4 regions of the Nonomuraea sp. NPDC049655 genome follow, and region 4 is predicted to be linked to each of the others. Evidence: riboswitches for the same ligand, from Rfam matches in the RefSeq annotation. Region 4 holds a riboswitch; each other region holds the start of a gene.
What was found. Region 4 has a riboswitch for cyclic di-AMP ahead of ACIBQ6_RS14730 (NlpC/P60 family protein). Riboswitches for the same ligand answer to the same signal wherever they lie in the genome.
Positions count from the first base shown of each region.

Region 1: it holds a riboswitch for cyclic di-AMP, as region 4 does, so the genes downstream of both, ACIBQ6_RS08655 (C40 family peptidase) here and ACIBQ6_RS14730 (NlpC/P60 family protein) in region 4, are expected to answer to the same signal.
Region 2: it holds a riboswitch for cyclic di-AMP, as region 4 does, so the genes downstream of both, ACIBQ6_RS07695 (hypothetical protein) here and ACIBQ6_RS14730 (NlpC/P60 family protein) in region 4, are expected to answer to the same signal.
Region 3: it holds a riboswitch for cyclic di-AMP, as region 4 does, so the genes downstream of both, ACIBQ6_RS49225 (hypothetical protein) here and ACIBQ6_RS14730 (NlpC/P60 family protein) in region 4, are expected to answer to the same signal.

Region 1 is NZ_JBITLS010000002.1:697,423-704,315, forward strand. It holds gene ACIBQ6_RS08640 (Uma2 family endonuclease) at 42-593, shown strand; gene ACIBQ6_RS08645 (branched-chain amino acid aminotransferase) at 616-1,713, opposite strand; gene ACIBQ6_RS08650 (3-isopropylmalate dehydrogenase) at 1,914-2,960, opposite strand; cyclic di-AMP (ydaO/yuaA leader) riboswitch at 3,060-3,217, shown strand; gene ACIBQ6_RS08655 (C40 family peptidase) at 3,248-3,811, shown strand; gene ACIBQ6_RS08660 (NAD(P)-dependent alcohol dehydrogenase) at 3,795-4,787, opposite strand; gene ACIBQ6_RS08665 (DUF2306 domain-containing protein) at 4,969-5,604, shown strand; gene ACIBQ6_RS08670 (response regulator transcription factor) at 5,577-6,278, opposite strand; gene ACIBQ6_RS08675 (sensor histidine kinase) at 6,319-6,893, opposite strand, start outside.
Region 2 is NZ_JBITLS010000002.1:505,488-512,380, reverse strand. It holds gene ACIBQ6_RS07715 (rod shape-determining protein) at 1-766, opposite strand, end outside; gene ACIBQ6_RS07710 (PadR family transcriptional regulator) at 851-1,348, opposite strand; gene ACIBQ6_RS07705 (MDR family MFS transporter) at 1,405-2,859, shown strand; gene ACIBQ6_RS07700 (DUF5302 domain-containing protein) at 2,907-3,107, shown strand; cyclic di-AMP (ydaO/yuaA leader) riboswitch at 3,273-3,407, shown strand; gene ACIBQ6_RS07695 (hypothetical protein) at 3,583-4,290, shown strand; gene ACIBQ6_RS07690 (alpha/beta fold hydrolase) at 4,345-5,220, shown strand; gene ACIBQ6_RS07685 (hypothetical protein) at 5,263-5,634, opposite strand; gene ACIBQ6_RS07680 (roadblock/LC7 domain-containing protein) at 5,661-6,032, opposite strand; gene ACIBQ6_RS07675 (DUF4388 domain-containing protein) at 6,065-6,889, opposite strand; gene ACIBQ6_RS07670 (roadblock/LC7 domain-containing protein) at 6,893-6,893, opposite strand, start outside.
Region 3 is NZ_JBITLS010000026.1:11,498-18,390, reverse strand. It holds gene ACIBQ6_RS49235 (amidohydrolase family protein) at 1-1,129, opposite strand, end outside; gene sigJ (RNA polymerase sigma factor SigJ) at 1,280-2,188, shown strand; gene ACIBQ6_RS49225 (hypothetical protein) at 2,204-3,181, opposite strand; cyclic di-AMP (ydaO/yuaA leader) riboswitch at 3,187-3,325, opposite strand; gene galT (galactose-1-phosphate uridylyltransferase) at 3,394-4,464, opposite strand; gene ACIBQ6_RS49215 (DeoR/GlpR family DNA-binding transcription regulator) at 4,461-5,240, opposite strand; gene ACIBQ6_RS49210 (50S ribosomal protein bL37) at 5,378-5,455, shown strand; gene ACIBQ6_RS49205 (TrpB-like pyridoxal phosphate-dependent enzyme) at 5,495-6,805, opposite strand.
Region 4 is NZ_JBITLS010000004.1:166,136-173,028, reverse strand. It holds gene lysX (bifunctional lysylphosphatidylglycerol synthetase/lysine--tRNA ligase LysX) at 1-242, shown strand, start outside; gene ACIBQ6_RS14750 (NADP-dependent oxidoreductase) at 291-1,220, opposite strand; gene ACIBQ6_RS14745 (winged helix-turn-helix transcriptional regulator) at 1,301-1,699, shown strand; gene ACIBQ6_RS14740 (cytochrome P450) at 1,689-2,840, opposite strand; gene ACIBQ6_RS14735 (LuxR C-terminal-related transcriptional regulator) at 3,071-3,283, shown strand; gene ACIBQ6_RS14730 (NlpC/P60 family protein) at 3,369-4,412, opposite strand; cyclic di-AMP (ydaO/yuaA leader) riboswitch at 4,419-4,570, opposite strand; gene ACIBQ6_RS14725 (amino-acid N-acetyltransferase) at 4,858-5,427, shown strand; gene ACIBQ6_RS14720 (RDD family protein) at 5,513-6,893, shown strand, end outside.

The sequences.
Region 1 (6,893 bases), on a different contig from region 4:
TGATCCTTTGGAAACCCCCGGGAAAGCATGAGGACGGCGGCATGGTCAGGCCCCTGGAAGAGCGCTACCGCACCGTGCGCGAACTGTTCCCCGAGTTCCGCATCGAGACGGTCCAGGGCCGGATCGTGGTGAACGAGCCGGGCACCTGGCAGCACAACACGATCCTGTCCCGGACGTTGTTCCAGCTCGCCGCCGCGGCGGCGGTCCGGGGCTGGGAGATCTGGCCGAACATCACCGTCTACCTGGGCCCCGGCCACGATCTCTACGTGCCCGACCTGGCGGTGGTCCCGCGCCGGCCGCGGCTGCACGAGGAGCACGCCGTCCACGGCGCCTCGACGATCCTGCTCGTGGACGTCGTCTCGGTGGCCACGACGTACGACGTGCACTTCGTCAAGACGGGCGGGTACGCGCGCGGCGGGGTGCCGCTCTACCTGGTGATCGACCCGTTCCAGCGGCTGGTGACGCTGTTCGGGGGGCCTGGCGGGCGGCGCTACCGCAGCGAGAACGTCGTCTCCCTGGGCGAGCCGGTGTTCCTGCCCGACCCGTGGAACCTCCACGTCGACACCGCGGCCCTGACGGAGGCCGGCGCCTGAGACGCCGGCCGTCCGCGCGGCTCTAGCCGATCTTGTGGATCCAGTTGCGGGTGTCGGGACGGGCGCCGTACTGGATGCCGACGAGCTCCTCGCGCACCCGCATCGTCACCGGGCCGGGGGTGCCGTCGGCGATGGTCCAGGAGCGGTCGTCGCCCCTGACCGAGCCCACCGGCGTGACCACGGCGGCGGTGCCGCACGCGAACACCTCGGTCAGCTCGCCGGAGGCGCAGGCGGACTCCCACTCGTCCACCGAGATCAGCCGCTCCTCGGTCTCCAGGCCGAGGTCGCCGGCCATCTCCAGGATCGACTCCCGGGTGATGCCGGGCAGCAGGGTGCCGGTGAGCGCCGGAGTGACGAGCTTGTTGCCGAAGACGAAGAACAGGTTCATCCCGCCCATCTCCTCGACGTACTCGTGCTTGTGGGCGTCGAGCCAGACGACCTGGTCACAGCCGTTGTCGACGGCCTGGCGCTGGGCGACGAAGGCGGCGGCGTAGTTGCCGCCGCACTTGGCGAAGCCGGTGCCGCCGGGCGCGGCGCGCGTGTACTCGGTGGACAGCCAGACCGAGACGGGCTTGATGCCGCCGCTGAAGTACGAGGCCGCCGGCGAGGCGATCACCATGTACTTGTAGGTCTTCGACGGGTAGTTGACGCCGAGCCCGGCCTGCGTGGCGAACATGAACGGGCGCAGGTAGAGGCTGTGGCCCTCGGTGGTCGGCACCCACTCCTTGTCGGCCGAGACCAGCAGCTCCAGCGACTCCACGAACGCCTCCTCCGGCAGTTCGGGCATGGCCATGCGCTCGGCCGAGCGGTTGAAGCGGGCGGCGTTCGCGTACGGCCGGAAGGTCGCGATCGAGCCGGAGATCTGCCGGTACGCCTTCAGGCCCTCGAACAGCTCCTGCGCATAGTGGAAGACCGAGGTCGCGGGGTCGAGCGAGAGCGGCCCGTACGGCATGAGCCGGGCGTCGTGCCAGCCCTCGCCGTCGGTGTAGTCGATCGAGATCATGTGGTCGGTGAAGACCTGCCCGAATCCGGGGTTCGCCAGTACCTGCTCCCGCTCGGCCGCGGTGCGAGCGTGGTCGGAATGCTGCACGTCGAAGCTGAGCTTCTGAGCGATGGTCATGACGGAGGTCCTTCTCTCTACGAATCTGCGACTTCGAAAGCTGATTCTGTTAGCTACTGCCCGCGAGCAGTATTCGTACTTCCTAGTGTCTCGCGATTTGGGATGGCAAGAGGCAGTTGGGGTGGTTAGATCCGGCGAACGCGAAAAAGCGCCTGGCAGTCCGTGTTCGGACCGCCAGGCGCGTGCGGGGCTAGGCGGTCCTAGCCGGCTACTCGCGCGGCGATGTCGTCGCCGATCTCGCTGGTCGTGCGGCCGGCGCGGCCGGTCACCCGCTCGGCGATGTCGGCGGCCACGGCCTGCTCGACCTTGGCGGCCTCGGCGTGCAGGCCGAGGTGGTCGAGGAGCATGCCCACGGACAGGATGGTGGCGGTCGGGTCGGCCTTGCCCTGACCGGCGATGTCGGGCGCGCTGCCGTGCACCGGCTCGAACATGCTCGGCGAGGTGCGCTCGGGGTTGATGTTGCCGCTGGCCGCCAGGCCGATGCCGCCGGCGATCGCGGCGCCGAGGTCGGTGATGATGTCGCCGAACAGGTTGTCGGTGACGATCACGTCGAAGCGCTCGGGCTGGGTGACGAAGAACATCGAGGCCGCGTCGATGTGGCTGTAGTCGGTGGTGACGTCGGGGAACTCCGCGGCCACGCGGTCGACCGTGCGCTGCCAGAGGTCGCCGGCGAAGGTGAGCACGTTCGTCTTGTGGACGAGCGTGAGCTTCTTGCGGGGCCGCGACTGAGCCTTCTGGAAGGCGTACCGCACGACGCGCTCGACGCCGTGGGCGGTGTTCAGCGACTCCTGGGTGGCGATCTCGTGCGGCGTGCCGCGGCGCATGACGCCGCCGGTGCCCGCGTAGAGACCCTCGGTGCCCTCGCGGACGACGACCATGTCGATGTGCTCGGCGGTGGCGCCGGCCAGCGCGGTCTCGACGCCGGGGAACAGCTTGACCGGCCGCAGGTTGACGTAGTGGTCGAACTCGAACCGGAGCTTGAGCAGCAGGTCGCGCTCCAGGATGCCGGGCGGCACGCTGGGGTCGCCCACGGCGCCGAGCAGGATCGCGTCGTAGCCGCGCAGCTCTTCGAGCACCGCGTCGGGCAGGGTCTCGCCGGTGCGGTGGTAGCGGGCTGCGCCCAGGTCGTAGTGGGTGGGCTCGATCTTCGTGCCCACGGCCTCCAGGACCTTGAGCCCTTCGGCTACGACCTCGGCGCCGATGCCATCCCCGGGGATGACGGCCAGGCGGATGTTACGCGACTCCATGGGCGGTACCTTACCGGCTCGTCTCGGCTGACGAACACATCATCTCAACAACCGGACAATCCGTTTTGGGGGGATTGCGACCTTTTGACCGTTTCGTTAGAGTTCGACGAGCCTAATCCACGCAGCCGCTGCGTGGAGCCGGGGACCCACCTTTCCCCCCGGGGCGAATCGGCTGCGCCTCCCCCGAGGAGCCGCCGTAGGGCTACTTCCAGGCCCGAGCCCGTCAGCTAACCCGGTCGGCCACGTGGAAGGACAGTCCCCTGTCTAGCATCGCCATCCTTGTGGCGGTGGCAGCGGGCGCCGCAGGTCTCGTGCCTGCCGCCCCCGCGGCTCCCGCCGCTCCGGCCGCCCCCACCCCCTCCATCACCCTCACCGGCCCCCAGGTGAAACAGGTCCAGGAACGGCACGTGCCGAAACCGGCCTGGAAGGTCGCCCTCGAATACGCCATGGACAAGCGCGGCACCCCGTACGTGTGGGGCGGCGCCAGCGAACGGGGCTACGACTGCTCGGGCCTCATGCTCCGAGCCTACGAGGACGCCGGCATCGAGCTCCCCAGAACCGCCGCGGAGCAGTACGGCGCCTTCTCAAGGAAGATCGCCTGGAAGGACCTCAAGCCAGGCGACCTGGTGTTCTTCAGCGGCCTCGGCCACGTCGGCATGATCTCCAAGCCCGGCTACATGGTCCACTCCCCCCACACCGGCGACGTGGTGAAGGAGGAACGCCTGTCGCAGTGGCGCAGGCAGGCCTTCGTCGGCGCGGTACGCCCCGACCCCAAGGGCGTCAAGCGCTGGGCCGACTACAAGCAGCTCCAGAAGGCCCCCGCCCCCGCCATGCTCACCGCGACCCTGTGACGACGACCTTCCCCGGGGCGTGCCCCTCCTCCTGGTAGCGGACGGCCGCCGGGAGCTCGCCGAAGGGGAAGGTCCGGTCGATGACCGGGGTGACCGCGCCCCGCTCGATCAGCCCGGTCAGCGTCAGCAGGTTCGCCCTGTTGCTCCCGCAGCGGACGACGTCCGCCCTGACGATCCGCTGCGGGACGAAGGGCCCCGACGCGAGCGCGGCGAACATGTGGCCGGCCGGCTGCACCCAGCGGCCGGCCGGCCCGCCCACCAGCACGTACGTGCCCTTCCTGGTCAGCACGCGGCGGCAGTCCGCCAGCCGGCGGCCGCCCGCCACGTCGAGCAGCAGGTCGAAGCGCCGGCCCGACGCCGCGAAGTCCTCCTTGGTGTGGTCGATGACGTCGTCCGCGCCGAGCGAGCGGACCAGGTCCGCGTTGCGCCCGCTGCACACGCCCGTGACGTGCGCCCCCAGCGCCTTGGCGAGCTGCACGGCGAACGTGCCCACGCCGCCGGACGCGCCGTTGACCAGCACTTTCTGGCCCGGCTGGAGGCGTCCCTCGTCGCGCAGCGCGATCAGCGCGGTGTTGGCCGCCATCGGCACCGCCGCCGCCTGCTCGAACGACAGGCCCGCCGGTCTGGGCGCCACCTCGCCCTGCCGCAGGCAGACGTACTCGCCGAAGCCGCCCCCGAGCGACATCGCGTACACCTCGTCGCCGGGACGGAACAGCGTGACGTCCTTGCCGGCCGCCTCGACCTCCCCCGCCACGTCGGCCCCGAGGACGGCGATGCGCGGCCGGCGCAGCCCGACCCCGCCGCCCATGACCCGGGCCAGGTACGGCTCCCCCCGCATGAAGTGCCAGTCGTAGGGCTGCACGGACGTGGCCCGCACCCGGACCAGCACCTCGTCGTCGCGCGGCACGGGCCGCTCGACGTCGGTCAGGACGAGCTGGTCGGGCGAGCCGAACGAGCGCAGGACGTACGCCTTCATCGTTTTCTCCCTCGTGCCGCTGATGTGCCGCCAGTGTGGGCGTGACCTGCGCGGACGCTCAACGGTCGAAAGGCGACGGCTCGATGGCCGAAAGTACGACGGCCCGCCCGCCGATGGTGCGAACCAGGACCGGCCGTCCGCGCGATGACCGGGCACGGGCGCGGGCGGCACGCTCTCAGGCATGAGATGGATCGCACCCGCCGGGCTGGTCGCGCTCAGCGTCGTCCCGCTGGTCGCCGGCGCAATCCGGGTGACCGAACTGGCCGCCGGCGCCCCCGTGGCGGCGGACAACGCGCGCTTCTTCGCCATGCCCGTGCCGGTGTTGCTGCACATCCCGGCTTCCCTGGTGTTCTGCGTCCTCGGCACGTTCCAGTTCCAGGCCCGGTTCCGGGCCGGGCGGCCGGGGTGGCACCGCGCGGCGGGGCGGGTGCTGGTGGCGTGCGGGCTGGTCGCGGCGCTGTCGGGGGTGTGGCTGACGCTCTTCTCCGACCTTCCCGCCGGCGACGGGATGTTGCTGGCCGCCTTCCGGTTGCTGTTCGGGACGGCCATGGCCGCCTGCCTCCTGCTCGGCCTGGCCGCGATCCGGCGGCGCGACGTGGCCCGGCATCGCGCCTGGATGACCCGCGGGTACGCGATCGGGCTCGGCGCGGGCACGCAGGCGTTCACCCTGGCGTTCGGGCTGGCCGCCTTCGGGCCGCCCGGCGAGCTCGGCCGGGCGCTGCTCGTCGGCGCGGGCTGGGTGATCAACCTGGCGGTGGCCGAGTGGGTCGTCCGCAGAACCCTCAGAGGTCAGGTGCGTACGCGGTCGGTCTCGTAGGCCCACATGGCGATCTCGACGCGGTTGCGCACGCCGAGCTTGGTCATCAGGCTCGCGACGTGGCTCTTGACCGTGCTGAGCGAGATGTGCAGCTCGCGGGCGATCTCGCTGTTGGTCCGGCCGCGGGCCACGGCGCGCAGGATCTCCTCCTCGCGGCCGGTGAGCGCCTCGACCGGCTGCGCGGGCGCCTCCGTACGCCCGGCTCCGGCGAACGCGGCCAGCAGGCGCGCGGTCACGCTCGGGGCGATGAGCGCCTCACCGCCGGCCGCCGCGGTCACCGCCTGGGCGAGCAGCGCCGGGCCGGCGTCCTTGAGCAGGAAACCCCTGGCTCCGGCGCGCAGGGCGGCGTAGACGTACTCGTCGAGGTCGAACGTGGTGATCACGACCACCGCCATGGGGTCGGCGACGTCGGGCCCGGCCAGCTCGCGGGTGGCCGCGATGCCGTCGAGGCCGGGCATGCGGATGTCGAACAGGCACACGTCGGGGCGCAGGCGGCGGGCCAGCTCGACGGCCCGCCTGCCGTCGCCGGCCTCGCCGACGACCTCGATGCCGGGCTGGGCGTCGAGGATCATCCTGAGCCCGGTACGCGCGATCTCCTGGTCGTCGGCGACCAGCACCCGGATGGCCGCCGTGCCCTCCGGGTCGCTTCCCGCGGCCTCCCGCCGGTCGCTCACACCGCCTCCTTCCGCACGTCCGCGGCCTCCCGCCGGGCCTTCATGCGGTCTCCTTCGGCAGGGCGGCGGTGACCGTCCAGCCCCGGTTGGGGTTGGGGCCGGCCTCGCAGGTGCCGCCGAGCAGGGCGGCGCGTTCGATCATGCCGATCAGGCCGTACCCGGGGGCGGCGACCCCGCCGGCGCGGTCGCCGTCGTCGCTCACCGTCAGGAGTACGGCGGCGTCGTCGGCGGTGACCCGGACGGTGATGTGGGTGGCGTGACGGGCGTGCCGCCGGGCGTTGGTGATCGACTCCTGGGCGATGCGGTAGAGCGCCGCGCCGGCCGAGGGCGGCAGGTCGCCGAGCCCGTCCGCGATCTCCACCTCGACCGCCGGGCCGACGCGCGGGCGTCCGGCGAGCCGCCGCAGGTCGTCGAGGTGGCGGCCCGGGGTCAGCTCCGCCGGCTCGTTCCTGCGCAGCACCCGGACCATGGCCCGCATCTCGGCGAGCGTGCGCGACGCCTCGGCCTCGATCACCCGTAACGCGTCGGTGGCCGCGCCCGGCTCGGAGGCGGCGGTGGCCAGACCCGCCTGGGCGCGGATGGCCATGGCCGAGACGTGGTGAGCGACGGTGTCGT
Region 2 (6,893 bases), on a different contig from region 4:
TGTGCTCGACCGGCTGGACGGCCGCCTCGCGGACGCGCGCCGCGGGCAGCGCCACCGCGCGCTCCTCGCCGGTGCCGGCGTCCCTGCCGCGGATCAGCACGTTCCCGGTCGGCTCCCGCGTCGCGCGCAGCTTGGCCGACTCGGCCTCCCGCTCGTCGGCCAGCAGGCCGTGCTCGTCCTCGACCAGGCGGGCGACCGCGCGGGTCACGGCGTTCCCGCCGCCGCGCACGGTTCCGGCGGCGACCACGGCCCCGCAGGAGAGCACGGCGACCCTGGTGGCGTCCCGGCCGATGTCGACGACCATGTGCCCGGCGCCGTCGCGGACCGGCAGGCCCGCGCCGAGCGCGGCCGCGATCGCGTGTTTGACCAGCAGGATCCCGCGGGCCTCCGCCTCGAAGCCGGCGTCGCGCAGCGCCACCCGCTCGATCGGCGTGAACTCGTCGGGCACGGCCATCACCAGGCGCGGCCGGGGGAACGGGTGCCGGTGCACCTTGCGCAGGAAGTGCCTGATCATGCGCCGGGCGAGCTCGCCGTCCTGGGGCAGGCCGTCGCTGATCGGCCAGTACGTCTCGCCGTCCGCGCCGTCCGCGCCGTCCGCGCCGTCCGCGCCGTCCAGGGCCTCTGCGCCGAAGCCGACGACCCTGCCCGTCTGCCTGTCGCGCAGGACGACCGACGGCTCGTCCAGCACGATGCCCCTGCCCTTGGCGTAGATCCTCGTGCCGGCCGCGCCGAGGTCGATCGCCAGGTCACGACCCAGGAGGCTCATCGCCGCACTGGGAGGTTGAGCATCATGCCTGGGTGTATATCCGGCGCTTCTCCAACGCAACACCAGGAACCGCAGAGTTCCGTTTTACCCTTCGTGCCGCAGGGCGGCCAGGGTCTCGTCGGCCCACGCGATGCCGGAGCGCGCCTGGTGCAGGCCGAGGGACAGCGCGTACTGGCCGAACAGGCCCCCGGGCCGGCAGTCGAGCGTCGCGAGGCGGGCCTGGAAGTGGGCCTTGATGCGCTCGACCACGGCGACGGCCTGCCCGGTGTCGAGCAGGGCCAGCAGGAACGCCTGGAGGGCGGTCTCGCTGCGCACGGTCGCCGACGGGTCGTGGCCGACCAGCCACTCGGTGACCAGCGCGCGGCCCTCGGCGGTGATGGCGTAGATCTTGCGGCCCCGGGCGCCCTCGTGCTCGACCGTCACCAGGCCGTCGGCGGCCATCTTGACCAGTTCCGGATAGATCTGCGTGTGCCCCGCCTGCCAGACGTGGTTGAGCGAGTGCTCGAACTTCTTGGCCAGGTCGTAGCCGCTGGCCGGGCCTTTGGTGGCGAGCAGGCCGAGGAGCGCGATCCGCAGGGACATGCCCGCCAGCATAGCGAAGGCTTGACATGTCAGCTCTTACATATCAATCTTCACCTGTGACTAATGACATGAAGACCAAGGGCAACGGGCTGGTGTTGCTGGCGGTGCTCGGCGGGATGTTCCTGGCGATGCTCGACCAGACGATCGTCGGCACCGCGCTGCCCCGCATCACCGGCGAGCTGGGCGGCACCCGGCTCTACACCTGGGTGGTCACGGCGTATCTGCTCACCTCCACCGTGACCGTGCCGCTGTACGGCAGGCTGTCCGACCAGCACGGCAGGAAGCCGCTGCTGCTCGTCGGGATGTCGGTGTTCGTCGTCGGATCGGCGTTGTGCGGGCTCGCCCAGGACATGACCCAGCTCATCGCCTTCCGCGCCGTGCAGGGGCTGGGCGCGGGCGCGTTGCTGCCGCTGTCGCTGGCCCTGGTGATGGAGATGTTCCCGCCCGGACGCAACGGCGCCCGCGTGCAGGGCGCACTCGGCGGCGTGATGGCGTTGACGTACCTGGCCGGGCCCTTCCTGGGCGGGTTGTTCACCGACCACGCGAGCTGGCGGTGGGCCTTCTACGTGAACGTGCCGCTCGGGATCGTGCTGATCGCGATCGTGGTGCTGCGGCTGCCGTTCCGTCCGGGCACCGGCGGCGGGGGCCGGCCGGACTACGCGGGCATCGCGGTGTTCAGCGTGGCCATCAGCGCCCTGCTGCTCGGCCTGACCGAGAAGGGCCTGGACGGCAACTCCTGGACCTCCCCGCCCGTGGCCGGGCCGATCCTGCTGGCGCTGGTCCTGCTGGCCGCGTTCGTGCTGGTCGAGCTGCGGGCGGCGAACCCGGTCATGCCGATGCACCTGTTCCGGGACCGTACGTACACGCTGGTCAACGCGACCTCGTTCTTCACCGCCTTCTGCATGTACGCCGGCGTGGTGTTCCTGCCGCGCTACTTCCAGCAGGCGCTGGGCGTCAGCGCCACCGAGTCCGGGCTGAGGATCTACCCGATGACGCTGGCGATGGTGGCGGGCAGCGCGCTCATGGGCACGCTGATGTCCAGGACGCGCACGTACAAGCCGTGGCTGGTCGGGGCGCCGTTCCTGCTGGTGGCCGGCAGCCTGCTCTGCCTGAACCTCACCGTGCGCACCGACGGCCTGCTGCTGGCCGGGTGGATGGCGCTGCTCGGGCTCGGCATGGGGCCGATGTTGTCGGGGCTGACCGTGACCGTGCAGCAGGCCGTCGCGCCGCGGTACATCGGCACGGCCTCGGCCAACCTCACCTTCTTCCGGCAGATCGGCGGCTCGGTGGCGCTGGCGCTGGCCGGCACCGCGTACACGTCGGTCATCACCACGGACGCGCCGGTCCACGGGCTCGCGGCCGCGCACGCCTCGGCGGCGGCCGTGGTCATCCCGTCGCTGGGCGTGGCGGGCGCGGTGATCGCCCTGGTCGCGCTGGTCATGATGCCCGGCAGGCGGCTGGAGCAGGCGCCCGCGGCGGAAAGCAGAGTGGAGGCCGGTTTCGCGTCGTAAGCGACGTCGTGCGAAGCTGTGGATGTCCCCAGAACCAGGAGGTCCTCATGGCGGAAACACCGGAGCCGGAAGTCAGCGAGACTCCCGAGGACGAGATGAAGCGCAAGTTCCGCGAGGCGTTGGAACGCAAGCGCGGGCAGCAGGCCGACTCGGCCGCGGGTGGCAGGGGCGTGGACCCGTCGAAGATCCACGGGGCGCACGGTCCGGCAGCGAGTAAAAGATCCTTCAGGCGCAAGAGCGGCGGCTGAAAGGTCCGATTTAGCAGGGGGTACGGCATGCCGTGCCCCCTTTCTCTTTACCTCGATAGGTAGATCTTTACCCGGTTCATGACGATTCGTTTGTATTTGTCCGAATCTCTGGGTACCGTCTTAACCAATTACCAGCTGGTGGCGTAGTCCCTACCAGGAGAGGGACGACAGCTGGCGCCGAATCCCGACTTGTCGGGAACCGGGGACCCATCTCATTGGGGTGAATCCGGCCATGTGCCGGTAGGGCATCTCCACGCCCGAACCCGTCAGCTAACCCGGTAGGCGAGATGGAGAGGACTTCACGCATGTACCACCTCGTCGTACCCCCGGACAGTGTAGTGACGACCGCCTGCTGAGCGGTCTCTTCCCTGACTTCCCCCACGCGCCGCGTAACCACCCTTTCGGCGCTCTGCCCGGTTACGCACCGTAGTCACGCGCGTTCCCCCTGTCCCCTCGCGAAGGACTTCACTGCTTCATGTCTCGATTTGGCCTGCGCTCTCTCGCCCTGCTGTCCGTGTCCGCCATGGGCGCGCTGACGATCTCCGCCACCGGCGCCCACGCCGACACCGGCGACGACCAGAAGATCCTGCTCAAGGGTTCCACGAAGGCCTCCTACTTCTGGGACGACTCCTCCGGCCGGGCCGGCGACACCGGCCTCCCCGCCAGCGGCAAGCCCATGCAGAAGGGCCTGGCCGCCAGCCCGAGCTGGCCCCTCATGACCGAGGGCTACGTGACCTACAACGGCAAGAAGATGCCGTTCTTCGTGGGCGACCGCGGCCCCGGCGAGCCCTCCAGCCGTGGCGTCATGCTCGACCTCGACGCCAAGACCTTCGCCGAGCTGACCGGCGGCACCTTCAACCCCGACACGCTCGGCGTGGACGGCAACGGCGGCCAGGGCCACATCAAGATCGACTACGTCATCACCAAGTGGGGCGACGGCAAGGGCAAGAAGAACTACCCCGTGGCCTTCTCCACCGGCGCGTGGGGCAGGTTCGACGACAACCCGGCCGAGCCTCCCAAGGTGCTGGCCGACAAGCCCGCCGAGGACGCGGCCGGTTCCGCCGGCGGCCAGGTCGGGAAGACCGTCGCGATGGGCGGCACCGTCATGGCCGGCGTGCTCGTGCTGGCCGGCGGCGGCGTGGTGCTCGGCGGCGAGCGCCTGCGCAAGCTCCTCAACGACTGATCTCCGGACAGACCGCTCTTTACGCCTCGCGACTAGAATGACATTCTGGTCGCTGTGATCCAGCGCGCAGCCGCCAACGGCATCGAGATCGCCTACGAGAGCTTCGGCTCACCCGCGGGCAGGCCCCTGCTGCTCATCATGGGACTCGGCGCCCAGCTCATCCACTGGGACGACGAGTTCTGCGAACTCCTGGCCGAGCAGGGTCACCACGTCGTCAGGTTCGACAACCGCGACGCGGGCCTGTCCACCCATCTCCACGACGAGGGCGTGCCCGCATGGGGCGCGCCCTCGCCGTACGTGCTGGACGACCTGGCCGACGACAGCGCCGGGCTCATGGACGTCCTGGGCCTGCCCGCCGCGCACGTCGTCGGCGCCTCGATGGGCGGGATGATCGCCCAGGCGCTGGCCATCCGGCACCCCGCTCGCGTGCTGAGCCTGACCTCGATCATGTCCACGCCCGGCCCGCAGGCGGCCCCGCCGACCGAGGCGGCCACCGCGGTGCTCTTCGCCAAGCCCGCGACCGACCGCGAGGGGGTCGTCGCCGGCGCGCTGACGACCTGGGCCGTGCTCGGGTCCCCCGGCTGGGAGCTGGACCGCGAACGCGTCACCAGGCTGGCCGGGCTCGCCTTCGACCGCTGCCACGACCCGGCCGGCACGGCCCGCCAGCTCGCCGCCATCATGGCCTCCGGCGACCGCACGTCCGCGCTGGGCGGGCTGAAGGTGCCCGCGCTGGTCATCCACGGCGAGGACGACCAGCTCGTGCCGCTCGCCGGCGGGCGGGCCACGGCCGCCGCCATCCCGGGCGCCCGCCTGGTCACCTACCCCGGCATGGGCCACGACCTGCCTCGCGCCCTCTGGCCCGCGATCGTCGCCGAGATCACCGCCCACACCGGCTCCGCGACGCCCGCCCGGCCCGAGCCCGCCGCGTGACCCGCCGCGTGACCCGCCGCGGAGCCTCGCTGCGCGGGCCGGTCAGAGCTCCAGCTTCTCCTCGATGACCTTGAGCATGTGCCGGGCCAGGGCCAGGTTGGCCCGGTTGCGGTCGAGGGCGAGGTAGAGGAACAGGCCCTTGCCGCTGCGGCCGGTCAGCGGGCGGATGATGTGGTACTGGGCGGTCAGCGTGATCAGGATGTCCTCGATGCCGTCCTTGAGGCCCAGCGAGTCCATCGTGCGCAGTTTGGCCTTGATGACCTCGGTGTTGCCCGCCGCCGCGACCTGCAGGTCCAGCTCCTTCGAGCCGCCGAGCGTGCCGAGCGCCATGCCGCTGCCGTGGTCGACGATCGCCGCCCCGATCGTGCCGTCGATGCTCATCATCTCTTTGAGGGAGACGTCCATGCCTGCCATGCTTTCCTCCGCTTCGGTGGGGATGGTCAGTGCTTGCGTGCCACGGCGGCCACGGAGGCCGCCGTCTTCCTGCCCTCCAGCCGGAGGAGCCCGACGTTGGCGCCGGGTCCCGCCAGAACCGTGAGGACGATCGTGGGGCCCGCGGCGTAGAAGGCCACGAACCCGGCGGTGCCGGACACGAGGGTCTCCTCGAACGCCCCGCGGCCCGCCATGGTCAGCATCCGGCCGCTCATCGCGAGCAGCGCCGCCGACAGCGCCGCCACCTGCTCGCCGGTGTCTCCTTGCAGGTCGCAGGCGATCCGCAGGCCGTCGACGGTGCACGCGACGCTGCCGGTGACGTCCGGCGTGCGGCCGCGCAGGAGCTCCATCTCCGCCAGGACCTCTTGCCGTAGCTCCACGGGTGGCCTCCTCCCGCGTCGTGAGGGGAACCTCACGGCATCTCCTCCAGCGCCTTCTTCAGCCGCAGCAGCAGCGTCAGATCGGTCGGATCGCCCGTCGGCACCGGCCCGGCGGCCCCCGCCCGCCCGTTCCCGGCGGGAGCTGCCACCGCGCCCGGCACCCGCTTGGGCAGCGCCTCCCCGTCGTCCGGACGGGGTTGCGCGGGCCGTGCCGGGTCCGGCGGGACGAGGAGGCCGGCGGCGGCCAGCCTCCTGACGGCCACCAGCACCGAGTAGCCCGACCGGCCCAGGTGCCGGGCCAGCTCCAGCGGGGTCGCCTTGTGGTCGGCCCGTACGACGACCTCCCACTGCACCTGGCTGAGCGCCACCCCGTGTCCGGGCAGGCGCGGGACCGGCCGCACGGGCTGGGTGTCCACCTCCGGCGAGGGCCAGATGCCGGCCAGCTGCTCCCGGCGGCGGGCGGACTCCCGCACCAGCTCCTGGACGTCGAAGAACCACTGCCCGCCCAGCCAGTGCTCCTCGCCGGGCCGGAACTTCGGCCGCACGCCGGTCACCGGCAGCAGGAAGAAGGCGGCGTCCTGGACCACGCCGAGCACGGCGTACTGGAGCTCGGCCAACGTGACGGGGCCGTCCTGGAGCAGGCGGGCGCGGCCGCCGTCGGCCTGCAGGGCGCGCAGGGCCGACTCCGGCACCCGCCCCCTGGCCGCGAACAGCCGCTCGACGCCCGGCGTCTGGGCGCACTCCATGTACGTCACGCGCCCGTCCGACAGGTAGATCGTGCCGTTCCGGCCCACGCGGAGCGCCCCCGTCGCGCGTTCGCGGGCGAGTCCGGCGAGGAGTGAGTCGAGCGCGGCCATGGCT
Region 3 (6,893 bases), on a different contig from region 4:
CCCCGCGACGCCAGACCTCGGCGATGTCGCCGACGGCGGTGACGTCCCGGGTGGCGTCGCCCTCGACCAGCACCAGGTCCGCGCGCAGACCGGGGGCGATCCGGCCGCGGTCGGCCAGCCCGAAGTGCCGGGCGGGCACGCTGGTCGCGGCGGCCAGCGCCTCCTCGGCGCCGAGCCCGGCCTCGGTGAGCAACCGCAGCTCGCGGTGCAGGCCGGCGCCGTGGGCGGGCACAAATGGCGTGGCGTCCGTCCCGGCGAGCAGCGGCACGCCCGCGCGGCGCAGGGCCCGCAGCGCGCCGACGGCGTTGGCGGAGCTGCCCGGGCGGGCGCAGTCGGCGGTCTCGACGTGCTGAGCCGTGATCGCCTCGAAGTAGGCCAGCGTGGTCACCACGAAGACCCCCTGATCGCGCACCCGCCCGGCCAGGCGCGGCGAGGCCGGGTCGTCCGGCGTCAGGTCGGTCCACACGTGAGCCAGGCCGTCGACGCCGGCGTCGAGCGCGATCCCCACCTCGGCGGCGGTGACCGCGTGCGCGACGACCAGCAGGCCCGCCTCGTGCGCCGCCGCGGCCAGGGCGGCGGCGACCTCCGCCGTCATGACGGGGAGGTCGGCCCCGTGCACGGCGCCGTCGTCAATGACGATCTTGAGGTAGTCGGCCCCCTCGGCCAGCCTGGCCTGGACGAACGCCGGCGCCTGCGCCGGGTCGGAGACGAAGTCGATCGCCGTGACGTCGAGCCCGTCCAGGACGGTGCCCGCCAGGGCCGTCAGCAACTGGGTCGGGTGCCCGCCCGGGGCGGTGGCCAGCGTGCCGGCGCTGCGCAGGTCGGCCACGTCGTCGTTCTCGGCGGCCAGCCGCCGCTGCCCGGCGAGGATCTGCGGCAGGCAGAACATGTCGAGCTCGGTGGTGACCCCGTACCGCAGGGCCTGGGCCAGGCTGCCGTCGAACACGTGGGTGTGCGCGTCGATCAGGCCGGGCAGCAGCGTCCTGCCCGTGCCGTCCACCTCGGCGTCGGCCGGGTGGCCCGCGCCGCTGCCGACAGCGGCGATCAGGCCGTCCTCGATCATCACGTCGGCCGTCGCGACGGTCTGCTCGCCGTCGAACACCCTGACGTCGCGGATCAATGTACGCATCGAAGCTCTCCCTTGTGAGTCGTGACGCCACCACAGAGGGGCAACCGGCCGGGAACTGTGACATGAGTGGCATAGATCACGCTTGATGCCTTCATGTCACAATCGCCACGCATCGGGGCTCTTCGGTTACGACAGACGAGGAGGCACGCCATGACACCGACCCCGCGGCACCCCGCCGACGCCGCCACCGAGCAGTTCCTCGGCTACCGGGAACTGCTGTTCTCCGTGGTCTACAACATGCTCGGCAGCGTCGCCGACACCGAGGACGTGCTGCAGGAGGCGTGGCTGGCCTGGTCCGCCCGGCACCGCAGGCCGGACGCCGGACCGGTGGAGAACGTCCGGGCCTACCTGGTGCGGATCGCGGTGAACCAGGCGCTCGCCCGGCGGGCGGACCTGAGCCGTCGGCAGGAGACCTACGTCGGCCCCTGGCTGCCGGAACCGCTGGTCACGGCCCCCGACAACACCGGAGGCGCCGCCGAGAGCGGGGAGTCGTTGTCGATGGCGGTGCTGGTCGTGCTGGAGACCCTGTCACCGCTGGAACGAGCGGTCTTCGTGCTGCACGAGGTGTTCGGATTCAGCCACCCGGAGACGGCCGACATCCTCGGGCGCACGCCCGCGGCGGTCCGGCAGCTCGCGGCCCGCGCGCGCCGCCACGTCCACGCGCGCCGTCCTCGTCACCGGACCCAGCCCGACGTGCACGCCGAGGTGACCGAGCGGTTCGCCGCGGCCGCCCTCGGCGGTGACCTGCGGGCCCTGCTGGAGGTGCTGGCGCCGGAGGTGACCTTGTGGACCGACGGCGGCGGCAAGGGACCGGCCACCAGCCTGCAGCCGGTCCACGGCCGGGACCAGGTGGCGGCGCTGTTCATGTCCGTCGCCGCGACGCTGACCCCGGGCGCGGTGGACCTGCGTTACCGGCGGGTGGCCGGCGACCCGTGCGCGCTCGTCTTCTCCGGTGACGGGCCGCTGGCCGTGGTCGTCGTCGATCTCACGCCCGAGGGCGACCGGATCGCCGCCGTCTACTCCGTCACCAACCCCGACAAGCTCACCGGCATCCGCTGAGCCGCCGGTCCGCGGCTAGTTCATCGAGATGTGCACGTGGTCGTAGTGGTTCTCGGTGATGCTGCCGCGGTCGGACATCGAGCGCCAGCCCGAGCCCTGGTTGATGCGCTGCTTCCAGATCACGTACTTGACGCCCAGCTTGGCCTTGTTCTTCAGCGCCCAGTCGGCCAGCCGGTCGCCGAGGGCGTTGTTGACGGCGCTCGGCATGGTGCCGCCCGTGCTCATCATGAAGTCGCAGGCCCGGCCGAGCGGGTGCTCGCCGCTGGAGCCGGACCGGAAGCAGCCCACCTCGTACGGCAGCGAGAAGTTCTTCTGCACCTGCGCGCGCATCAGCCGGGTGCGCGGCGTGATGTTGTCCGAGCCGGCCGGCAGCTCGGGCGCCCAGCTCCCGTCGGACTTCTTGCCCGGCCCGAACGGCACCAGGTCCTGGAGCTTCTTCTTGATGTCGTCGATGACGTCCTGGGCGTCGTCGCGCTGCTCGGCCACCTCCGCCGTGCCCGCCTTCAGCTCCGTCGCGAGCGCGGCGGCGGCCGTGGCGGCCTTCTTCTGGTCGTCGCGGGCCTTGGCCACGCTGTCCACGACCGCCTGCTGCTCGGCGGTGAGCTGTTCGAGCACGGCCGCGCCGCCGCCGTCCGGGGTCATCATGAACGCCGGCAGGGAGGTGTCGCCGTTCTGGTAGCGCAGCCGGGCGATCTCGGCGACCCGCTGCTCGGCCGTGGCCAGCGCCTGCTCGGCGGCGGTGAGCCGCTGCTGGGCCGCGGTGGCGGCCTGCTGGGCCTTGGCCAGCTCGACCCGCTTGAGGTTGTACGTCTCGATGAGCTTGTCGACCTTGCGGTTGAGCTCCTTGAGCTGGGCCCGCAGCTGCGCCTCGGACGGCTTGGGCGCGGCCGCCACGGCGGCTGCCCCGGAGACCGAGGCGGCGGCCGGATGGACGAGCAGGGCGGTGGCGGTGATGAGACCGACGGCGAGACTCGCGGGGGACGAAGCCGCCACGTGGTTGTTCCTCTCCCTCTGCCGGCCGGGTTAGCTGACGGGTTCGGGCACGGGAGCAGTCCCTACCACTTGCGCGGATTCACCCCGGATGCGATGGGTCCCCGGCTCCCGGGCAACACGCCCGGGATTAGGCGTACAACGACCGTTATGGCCGATGTCTAACGGGATATTAGTGGTAGATCACGAGTCATGCGACTTTAATGAGAAACCAATTAGTGATCAATTCGTGATCGCAACATGCGTGCCGCCTCCTCCGGCAGCACGTCGTTGACGAAGGCCCCCATGGCCGACTCCGAGCCCGCCAGGTACTTCAGCTTCCCGGGCGCCCGCCTGATGCTGAACAGCTCCAGGCGCAGGTAGGCCAGCTCGCGACCGTACCGCACCGGCGCCTGGTGCCAGGCCGAGATGTACGGCATCGCGACCCCGAACAGCGCGTCGAGCGCCCGCAGCACCGAGGTGTACAGCGGCGCGAACGCGGCCCGCTCCTCCTCCGACAGCGCCGCCAGGTCGGGCACCTGCCGGTGCGGATACACGTGCACCTCGAACGGCCAGCGCGCGGCGGCCGGCACGAACGCCGTCCAGAGCTCGTTGGCGGCCACCACCCGCGTGCCGGCGGCCTGCTCGGCGGCCAGCACGTCGGCGAACAGGTTGCCGCCCGTGTGCCGAGAGGCGGCCCCCAGCTGGAGCTTGGTGCGCGGGGTCACGTAGGGATAGGCGTAGATCTGCCCGTGCGGGTGGGGGAGCGTGATGCCGATCTCCTCGCCCCGGTTCTCGAAGCAGAACACCTGCTCGACACCCTCCATGCCGGACAGCTCGGCCGTGCGGTCGGCCCACGCCTCCATGACCAGCCTGACCTGCGCGTTGGAGAGCCTGGAGAAGGAGGAGGAGTGGTCGGAGGTGAAGCACACCACCTCACAACGTCCGACACCCGGCCGCACCTCACTCAGGCCGCCGACATCCCCGTAAGTCCCAAAATTTCCGGAGAAAGAGGGGAAGCGGTTCTCGAACACCACCACGTCATAGTCATGGGCCGGGATCTCCGACGCCCGCGTGGCGGATGACGGGCACAACGGGCACTCGTCGGCCGGCGGCAGGAACGTCCGCGTCTGCCGGTGGCCGGCGATCGCGATCCACTCCTCGGTCAGCGGGTCGTAGCGCAGCTCGGAGGCCACCGGCCGCGGATCGAGCGGCCGCCGGTCGATCGCGCTCCGGTCGGCGTCGTCGCGCCGGTCGAAGTAGATCAGCTCTCGGCCGTCTGCCAGGTGGGTGATGGTGCGCTTCAAGGCGTGCCCTCCGCGATGATCAGTTCTCCGGCCCGTTCGGCCAGCTCGGTGCGTGCTTCCTCGGGCAGCCCCGCGTCGCTGATGACCACGTCGGCCTCGGTCAGCTCGGCGATCGTGCTGATGCCGACCGTGTTCCATTTGGTGTGGTCGGCGGGGACCACCAGCCGGTGCGCCGCGGCCACCAGCTCCCTGTCGGTCTCGGACTCCAGGAGGTTGGGCGTGGTGAACCCGGCGCGCAGGCTCATGCCGTGCACCCCGAGGAAGAGCGTGTCCACGTGCAGGCGGCGGATGGCCGCCACCGCCACGGGGCCGACGAGCGCGTCGGAGGGCGTGCGCACGCCGCCGGTCAGCACGACCGTGCGGTCGGCGCGCGGGTTGCGGTGGAAGACCTCGGCGACGGGGATCGAGTTGGTGATCACGGTCAGCTCGGCCACCGCGACGAGGTGGTGGGCCAGCGCCCACGTGGTGGTGCCGGCGGAGAGGGCCACGGCGGTGCCCGGCCGTACGAGGGTGGCCGCGTGCCGCGCGATGGCCTCCTTCTCCTGCTGCTGGCGGGCGGACTTGGCGGTGAAGCCGGGCTCCTCGGTCGAGCCGGGGCCGAGGGCCGTCGCGCCGCCGTGGACCTTCTCCAGCAGCCCGCGCTCGGCCAGCACCTCAAGGTCGCGGCGTATCGTCATGTCGGAGACGCCGAGCTCGCGCACGAGGTCGGCCACCCGGACGCCGCCGCTGCTGCGTACGCGTTCGAGGATCGTCTGCTGACGCTGCTGTGCGAGCACGCCCACCCCTTCCAACAGATTCCACCAAATTATGACACGAGTTTGTTGAGGAATGTTAGGTCGCGGCGTATCGCTTGTGCGGCCCGCGGGCAGGGGAGACCTTGTAGGTCACGATCCCGACCGTCGGAGGTGAGCCCATGGCGAAACGTGCACGCAAGGGCAGGGCGCGCAAGAAGAAGAAGGCGAACCACGGGAAGCGCCCGAACGCGAACTGAACACGGGTGGCCGCGGATCTCGCGGCCACCCGTGTCATCTCAGCCGGGCAGCTCGCTGAGCGCCTGGTCGAGGCGCTCCTGCGGAAGTGAGTAGTCCTCCAGTTCGCCGGCCAGGTGGCGGTCGTAGGCGGCCAGGTCGAAGTGGCCGTGCCCGCACAGCGCGGTGAGGATCACCTTCTCCTCGCCGCTCTCCTTGCAGCGCAGGGCCTCGGCGATGGTCTCGGCCAGCGCGTGCGTGGGCTCGGGGGCCGGGACGATGCCCTCGGTCCGCGCGAAGCGCACACCCGCCTCGAAGCACTCGCTCTGGGTACGGGTCACCGCCTCGAACAGCCCCAGCTCGTACATGTGGGACAGCAGCGGCGCCATGCCGTGATAGCGCAGCCCGCCGGCGTGGATCGGGTCGGGGACGAAGGAGTGCCCGAGGGTGTGCATCTTCAGCAGCGGCGTCAGCCCGGCGGTGTCGCCGAAGTCGTAGGCGTACACGCCGCGGGTGAACGACGGGCAGGCGGCCGGCTCGACCGCCCTGAACCGGGTGCCGATCCGTCCGGCCAGCTTCTCCCGCAGGAAGGGGAAGGCCAGACCGGCGAAGTTGGAGCCGCCGCCGGTGCAGCCGATGACCAGGTCGGGCAGCTCGGGCAGCTGCGCCAGGGCCTCCTCGCCGATCACCGTCTGGTGCATGAGGACGTGGTTGAGCACCGAGCCGAGCGCGTACCGGGCCTCGGGGGTCGCGGCGGCCACCTCGACCGCCTCGCTGATCGCCAGCCCCAGGCTGCCGGGGGAGGCGGGGTCGTCGGCCAGCGCCTTGCTGCCCGCGCCGGTGAGGGGGGAGGGGCTGGGGTGGACGATGGCGCCGTACACGCGCATGAGCGAGCGCCGGTACGGCTTCTGGTCGTAGGACGCCCGAACCATCCAGATCCGGCATTCGACGTCGAACTGGGCGCAGGCGAACGCCAGGGCCGACCCCCACTGTCCCGCGCCGGTCTCCGTGGTCAGCAGCCGCACGCCCTCCTTGGCGTTGTAGTACGCCTGCGGCACGGCGGTGTTCGCCTTGTGCGACCCGGCCGGTGAGACGCCCTCGTACTTGTAGTAGATGCGGGCCGGCGTGTCGAGGGCCTTCTCCAGCCGGTGCGCCCTGATCAGCGGCGTGGGCCGCCACAGCCGGTAGACGTCGATGACCTCCTTGGGGATGGGCACGTAGCGGTCGCCGCTGACCTCCTGCGCGATGAGCTCCATGGGGAACAGTGGCGCGAGGTCGTCCGGCCCCACGGGACGGCGGGTGCCGGGATGCAGCGGCGGCGGAGGCGGCACGGGAAGATCGGGAACGATGTTGTACCAGTTGCCAGGGATCACCGTTTCAGTTTGAGCCGCCCCTGTGGGCCGTCAAGGGTCTGGACACGGACACGTTCCTTCTTTACCTTGGTTGAATCAGTTCACAGGA
Region 4 (6,893 bases):
CCGGCTACTCCGAGCTCAACGACCCGATCGACCAGCGCCACCGGCTGGTGGAGCAGTCGCTGCTGGCCGCGGGCGGCGACCTTGAGGCGATGCAGCTCGACGAGGACTTCCTGCAGGCCCTTGAGTACGCCATGCCGCCCACGGGTGGCATGGGCGCCGGCATCGACCGGATGATCATGGCCTTCACCGGCAAGAACATCCGCGAGACCATCCTGTTCCCGCTGGTCAAGCCCACCCACTGAGCCGCCGTCCGGCGCCCCGCGCAGGTGCGGGGCGCCGGCCCGGGGCGGTCAGGGCACCAGCACGAGCCGTCCGCGCAGGCCGCCCTCGGCCAGGCGGGCGTGGGCGTCGGCGGCCTTCTCCAGCGGGTACGTCCCGGCCACCCGTAGCGTCAGCCGTCCGGCCTCGACCAGGCGCACCAGCTCGGCGAGCTGCCGGGCGTCCGAGCGGAACAGCACGGTGGCCACGTCCGTGCCGCGCAGCGCCACCGGCGCGACCCCCGACGCGAGCGCCACGAACGCTCCGCCGTCCCGAACGGCGTCGAGCGCGGGCAGGCCGAGCACGGCCGCGTCCACCACGGCGTCCACACCGCCGGGCACATGCGCCCGTACGGCCTCGGCCAGGTCCTCCTCGCGGGGGACGAACCATTCCGCTCCGAAGCCGCGTACCAGCTCCTCGTCCGCGGCGCCGGCGGCAGCCACCACCCTGACGCCGCGCACGGCGGCCAGCTCCACCAGGTAGCCTCCGACGGCCCCCGCCGCCCCCGTGACCAGCAGCGTGCCGCCCGGCCCTACGCCGGTCCGGTCGAGCGCCTGCCAGGCGGTGAGCCCGTTCAGCGGCAGCGTGGCCGCGTGGACGGGGCTCACGTCGCGCGGCGCGCGGGCCACCGCCGGGGCGTCCAGCACGACGTACTCGGCCTGCGCCTTGTACGGCAGCTCCAGCCGCGCGCAGAGCCCCACGACCTCCTCTCCCACGCTGAAGGAGGTTCCCGGGCCCACCTGGTCGACGGTGCCCGCGGCGTCGAAGCCGATCCCGTACGATTCGAGCTTCCTGGCCAGCCCGTACGAGGCCAGGGCCCCGGACGCCACGGCCAGGTCGAAGGGGTTGACCCCGGCCGCGGCCACCTTGATCCGCACCTGGCCGGGCCCCGCCGCCGGCAGCGGCGCGGACACCAGCCGGGGAGCGCCGGAGCCGCCGATGAGTGCACGCATGTTCGTCATGTCCGCGACCCTAGGAAGAGTTACTCTCTTTCAGTAAGTAGGCACCTGGAAGTGCGTAACCCACGGCGAGGAGTGAGACGGTGGCGACCACGACGGCGGCGCAGCGGCGTGACCAGGCGAGACTCGCCTTCGACGCCTACTTCGCCGAATGCCCTTCCCGCAAGCTGCTCGACCGGCTCAGCGACAAATGGGTCACGCTGGTGCTCAGCTCGCTGGCCTCCGGCGAGCGTCGCTACAGCGACCTGGCCCGGCACATCGCGGGGGTCAGCCAGAAGATGCTCACCCAGACCCTGCGCGGCCTGGAGCGCGACGGCCTGGTGGCGCGCCGCGTCACGCCGCAGGTGCCGGTGCGCGTCGACTACGCGCTCACCCCGCTGGGTCAGAGCCTGATGCCGCTGGTCACCGCCATCAAGGCGTGGGCCGAGGAGCACATCGAGGACGTCGAGGCCGCCAGGGAACGCTACGACGCTACCGCCTGAGCCGCACCGGCAGCCGGGCCAGCCCGCGCAGCACCACGTTCTCCTTGTACGGCGGCTCCGGATCGGCGGCCTCCATCTTCGGCGCCGCCGCGGCCAGCGCCGACAGCGCGATCTCGCCCTCCATCCTGGCCAGCGTCGCGCCCAGGCAGAAGTGCAGGCCGAGCCCGAAGGCCAGGTGGCGGCCGGGCTCGCGGCCGGGGTCGAACCGGTCGGGATCGGCGAACGCGGCGGGATCGCGATTGGCCGCGCCGATCGGCACGAGCACGGCCGAGCCCGCGGGCACCGGCGTCCCGCCGAGTTCCCGGTCCTCCAGCGCGATCCTGGAGGTGAGCTGGACCGGCGGATCGAAGCGCAGCACCTCCTCCACGACCTCCCTCGGGCGCTCGGCGGCGAGGTGCAGCAGGTCGTGCCGCAGCAGGTTCAGCACGCCGTTCGCGATGAGGTTGACGGTGGTCTCGTGGCCGGCCACGAGCAGCAGCACGCAGGTCGCCAGCAACTCGGCCTCGGTGAGCTCCTCGACGTGTGCGAGTGCGCTCAGGAGGTCCTCGCCGGGACGCTCGCGCCGCCGCGCGATCAGGTGGCGGAAGTAGTCGCGGAACTCGTTCCTGGAACGCTCCGTTTCCGACATGAGGGCGTCTGTCAGCATCGGGTCAAGTCCGCGGGCAAGGGCCTCGCTCCATCCGCGGAAGCGGTCGTGGTCCTCCGGCGGCACCCCGAGCATCTCGCTGATCACCATCACCGGCAGCGGGTACGCGAAGCCGGAAATCAGCTCCGCCTCCTCCGGCAGCCGCCCGATCAGGTCGGCGGTGATCTCCTCGATCCGCGGCCTGAGGCGGGCCACCATGCGCGGCGTGAACGCGCGGCTGACCAGAGCACGCAACCGGGTGTGATCGGGCGGGTCCATGAGCAGGAACGACCGGCCGGGCTGACCTGCCTCTTCCTGCGCGGGAGGGGACGTTCCGTGACCGAACCCGGGGTCGCGCAGCACGGCCGCGCACAACTCGTACGTGGTCACGACGAGCAGCCCGCCGCGCGTTCTGAAGATCGGCCCGGCGGCTCGCAGCTCGCGATATCGGACGTACGGATCGCGCACAAATTGCGGATCCGAGGGATCAAAACCCAGCACGTCGGTGGCGCTCATCGGAGGTGGAACCGGGCCGCCGAATTGATCGTTTGGACCGTTCATCGCGGACCACGGCGTGCCTGCATATGCGGAGTACGTCACATATAAGTGATCATGTCAATAGCAATGGTCAAGGGCGCCGATTGTCGCGCTTGACGACCTTTCCGCCATGCGTTTACCTTCACCGAGACGAGCGGCTTTGCTTCGCCTGAAAGGTCCGAGTTCTGCTGTTTGGGGGAGGGCTCCCGGTGGATGTGCTCACAGAAGGCGTTGAGCTGAGCCACGCGGATTTGGCGTTACTGGCCGAGTTGGCCAGGGGAGTGACGGTCGATCGGGTCGGCAGGCGGCTGGATATCAGCGGACGGACCGTACGGCGCAGGCTGAGGGGCATCTGCGACCGCATCGGCGTGGCCACGGCGATCGAGGCCGTGGCATGGGCGGCGCGCCGCCAGCTCATCTAGCGGCGCTCATCAGGTGGCGCGCATCATCCAGTGACGGGGCGAACCGGCGCCGGGCGAACCGGGGCTGGGCGAAGTGGCGCGCGGGTCAGTCCGCGATGCGCACGCCGCCGGCGAACGGCCGCCCGCCGATCGGGGCGACCCGCACGACGTCACCCGTCCGCGGAGCGTGGACCATCATGCCGCCGCCGATGTAGATGCCGACGTGGTGCAGGTCGCTGTAGAAGAACACCAGGTCGCCGGGGCGCAGCTGGTCGCGGCTGACCTGCCTGCCGGCCGTCCACTGGTCGCCGGTGTAGTGGGGGAGCGAGATGCCCACGCGCTGGTAGGCGGCCATCACCAGCCCGGAGCAGTCGTAGGAGCGCGGCCCTTCGGCGCCCCAGACGTACGGCTTGAGCTGCTGGGTGAGGGCCCACTTGACGGCCTGGGCGGCCTTGCCGTCGCCGATGACCGGCAGGTTGACGCGCACGGCCCGGGTGCCGGGACGGCCGGCCTCGCCGACGGCCCGCCGGTAGAGGTTGCTCTCGACCTTGGTGACCAGCTTGGTGATCTTCGAGCGCCTGCTCTCCAGGTCGGTGACGATCTTCTGGACCTCGGCGATGCGGGTCTTGGCGCCGGCCCTGGCCCGCTCGGCGGCCTCCATGGCCCTGGCGAGCTGGTTGACCTCCTCGCCCTGCTGCTGTTCGAGCGCGTACGTGGTCGCGGCCCGGTCGAGGAAGGTCTCGGGGTCGCCGGACTGGGCGAAGGCCAGGGCCTTGTCCAGGCCGCCGGTGATGTAGGCGTTCTGGGCGAGCAGCGAGGCCCTGGCGCGCTTGGCGGCCAGATCGGACTCGCTGGTGGCCAGGATCTTCTGGGCGGAGTCGTTGGCCTTCTGGGCGGCCTTCAGCCGTTCGCGCTGCTCGTTGTACTGCTCGGCCAGCGTCTCGATCTCTTCGTGCAGCTTCTCCACCTGGTCGGAGAGCTCGGAGAGCGACGGCTTCGGGTCGGCGGCGGCGGAACCGACGGGGACGGCGAACAGCATCGCGGCGACGGTGACGCCGATGACGCCGAGGCGGCGTGCGCGCCTGGCCTGCTCCTGGGGGCGGGCGTGCCTGCCCCCGGACTTCCCCGAGCGGTCGAACGTCCGCTTCACCAACCGAGCTCCTCTCATCGACGCCGGCCGGGTTAGCTGACGGGTTCGGGCCGGAGCAGCCCTACCGAGATGGTCGGATTCACCCCAAGTGGTGGCGCCAGGTGCTCGCCGCCGTTGGTTCCCCGGCTTCCCTTGCGGGAATTGGGCGTGTCTTTCCGCGCGCATTACGCGGAGAACATCGTCGCTGGACACTAATGCACTCCGGGTTCACGCTCAACCGGAACTGCCGAGTCTGTAGAGGTTTCACAACTGAAGGGTCACAAGGTGATCTCGTGGGTAGCCGTACGGAAGCGGGCTTCTGCACCTTTTGTCCAGCATTCGGGGTGCTGAGGTCTGGAGGAAAGCTCCAAGTCGGCTCGTGTTCATCTGACCACGGGATGTGATGAGATGCCCGAGACGTGGGATTTAGGGCCGAGCCGTAATGAGATCTGTACCCTGGAGAGCCATGGAGCAGGTGGCCGAAGTGGCAGTCCCCGAGACCGCGGTCGTGGTCAGGCGTGCGCGCACGCCCGACGTGCGTGCGATCAGGCGTCTCGTGGACACCTACGCGGGCGCGGGGCCGCGGCTCCTGGAGAAGGCCACGGTCACGCTGTACGAGGACGTCCAGGAATTCTGGGTGGCCGAGCGGGGCGGGGAGGTCGTCGGCTGCGGCGCGCTCCACGTGCTCTGGGAGGACCTCGCCGAGGTCCGTACGGTGGCCGTCGATCCCGCGTGCCGGGGGCTGGGTGTGGGGCGGCGGATCGTCTCGGCGCTCGTCCGGCAGGCGAAGGATCTGGGGCTGCGGCGTGTATTCTGTCTGACTTTTGAGGTCGACTTCTTCGCGAGGCACGGTTTCCGCCCCATCCAGGGCACACCGGTCTCACCCGAGGTCTACGCCGAGTTGCTGGCCTCGTACGACGAGGGTGTGGCGGAGTTCCTTGATCTGGAACACGTCAAACCGAACACCCTTGGCAACACCCGCATGCTGCTGCATCTGACATCGGGTGACGCGGACCTTGACCACTTGGAAAGGTGATTGTTGATACCTATGTCGATACGTTGGGCAGCACAGGCATGTGTCCTGACACGTGCCACATGCGCACTCGAAGCGAGGTGACACGGTGAGCACCGGACAGCCGCCGTACCCACAGGACGATTCCGGCGAGAACCCCGAGTACGGTCAGCACCACGGCCGTCGGCCCGGCGAGCCCGACCCGGACGTGACTGTGGTCGGCTACCGGGCGGACGATGCCTTCGGCCAGCCCCCGTACGGTCAGCAGCAGCAACAGGGCTATGGCCAGCAACAGCAGTACGGCCAGCAACCACAGCAGTACGGCCAGCAGGGCTACGGCCAGCAGCCCCAGTACGGCCAGCAGGCCGCCCCGGGTCAGCAGGGCTACGGCCAGCAGCCGCAGTCCTCGGGCCAGCAGTACACCCAGCCCGGCTACGGCCAGGAGGCCCAGTACGGCCAGCAGGCCGCCTCGGGTCAGCAGGGTTACGGCCAGCAGCCGCAGTCCTCCGGCCAGCAGTACACGCAGCCCGGCTACGGCCAGGAGGCCCAGTACGGCCAGCAGGGCTACGGCCAGCAGCCCGTCTCCGGCCAGCAGCCGCAGTCCTCGGGCCAGCAGTACGCCCAGCCCGGCTACGGCCAGCAGGCCGCCTCCGGTCAGCAGGGCTACGGCCAGGAGGCCCAGTACGGCCAGCAGGCCGCCTCGGGCCAGCAGGGCTACGGCCAGCAGCCGCAGTACGGCCAGCAGCCGCAGTCGCTACCCGACTACGGCCAGCAGCAGGGCTACGGCCAGGACGCCCAGTACGGCCAGCAGGCCGCCTCGGGCCAGCAGGGCTACGGCCAGCAGCCGCAGTCCTCGGGCCAGCAGTACGCCCAGCCCGGCTACGGCCAGCAGGCCGCCGCGGGGCAGCAGGGTTACGGCCAGGAGGCCCAGTACGGCCAGCAGGGCTACGGCCAGCAGCCGCAGTCCGACTACGGGCAGCAGCAGGGCTACGGCCAGGACGCCCAGTACGGCCAGCAGGGCGGCTACGCCCAGCAGCAGTACGGCGACCAGCAACAGGGTTACGGCCAGCAGTACGGCGACCAGCAGCAGTACGGCCAGGCATACGGCCAGCAGCAGCAGTCGCAGCCCTACGGCCAGCCCGGCTACGGCCAGCCCTACGGTCAGCCCGTCGGCGTGCAGCCTCCGGGCGCTCCGGCCCCCCTGGCGGAGTGGTGGCAGCGTCTGGTCGCGAGGATCATCGACGGCGTCATCCTCGGCGTCGTGAACTTCGTGGTCAGCCTCATCCTGGGCCTGCTCGCGGTCGGTTACGACTCGACGACCGGCCTGACCTCCGGCGTCCTGTCCGCCTTCGTCATCGGCCTCCTGTCGGCGATCGTGACGACCGCCGTCTGGGTGTGCTACGAGTTCTTCCTGACGAAGATGAACGGCCAGACGGTCGGCAAGATGGTCATGGGGATCAAGGTCGTGCCGGTGGGCCAGGCCCTGCCTC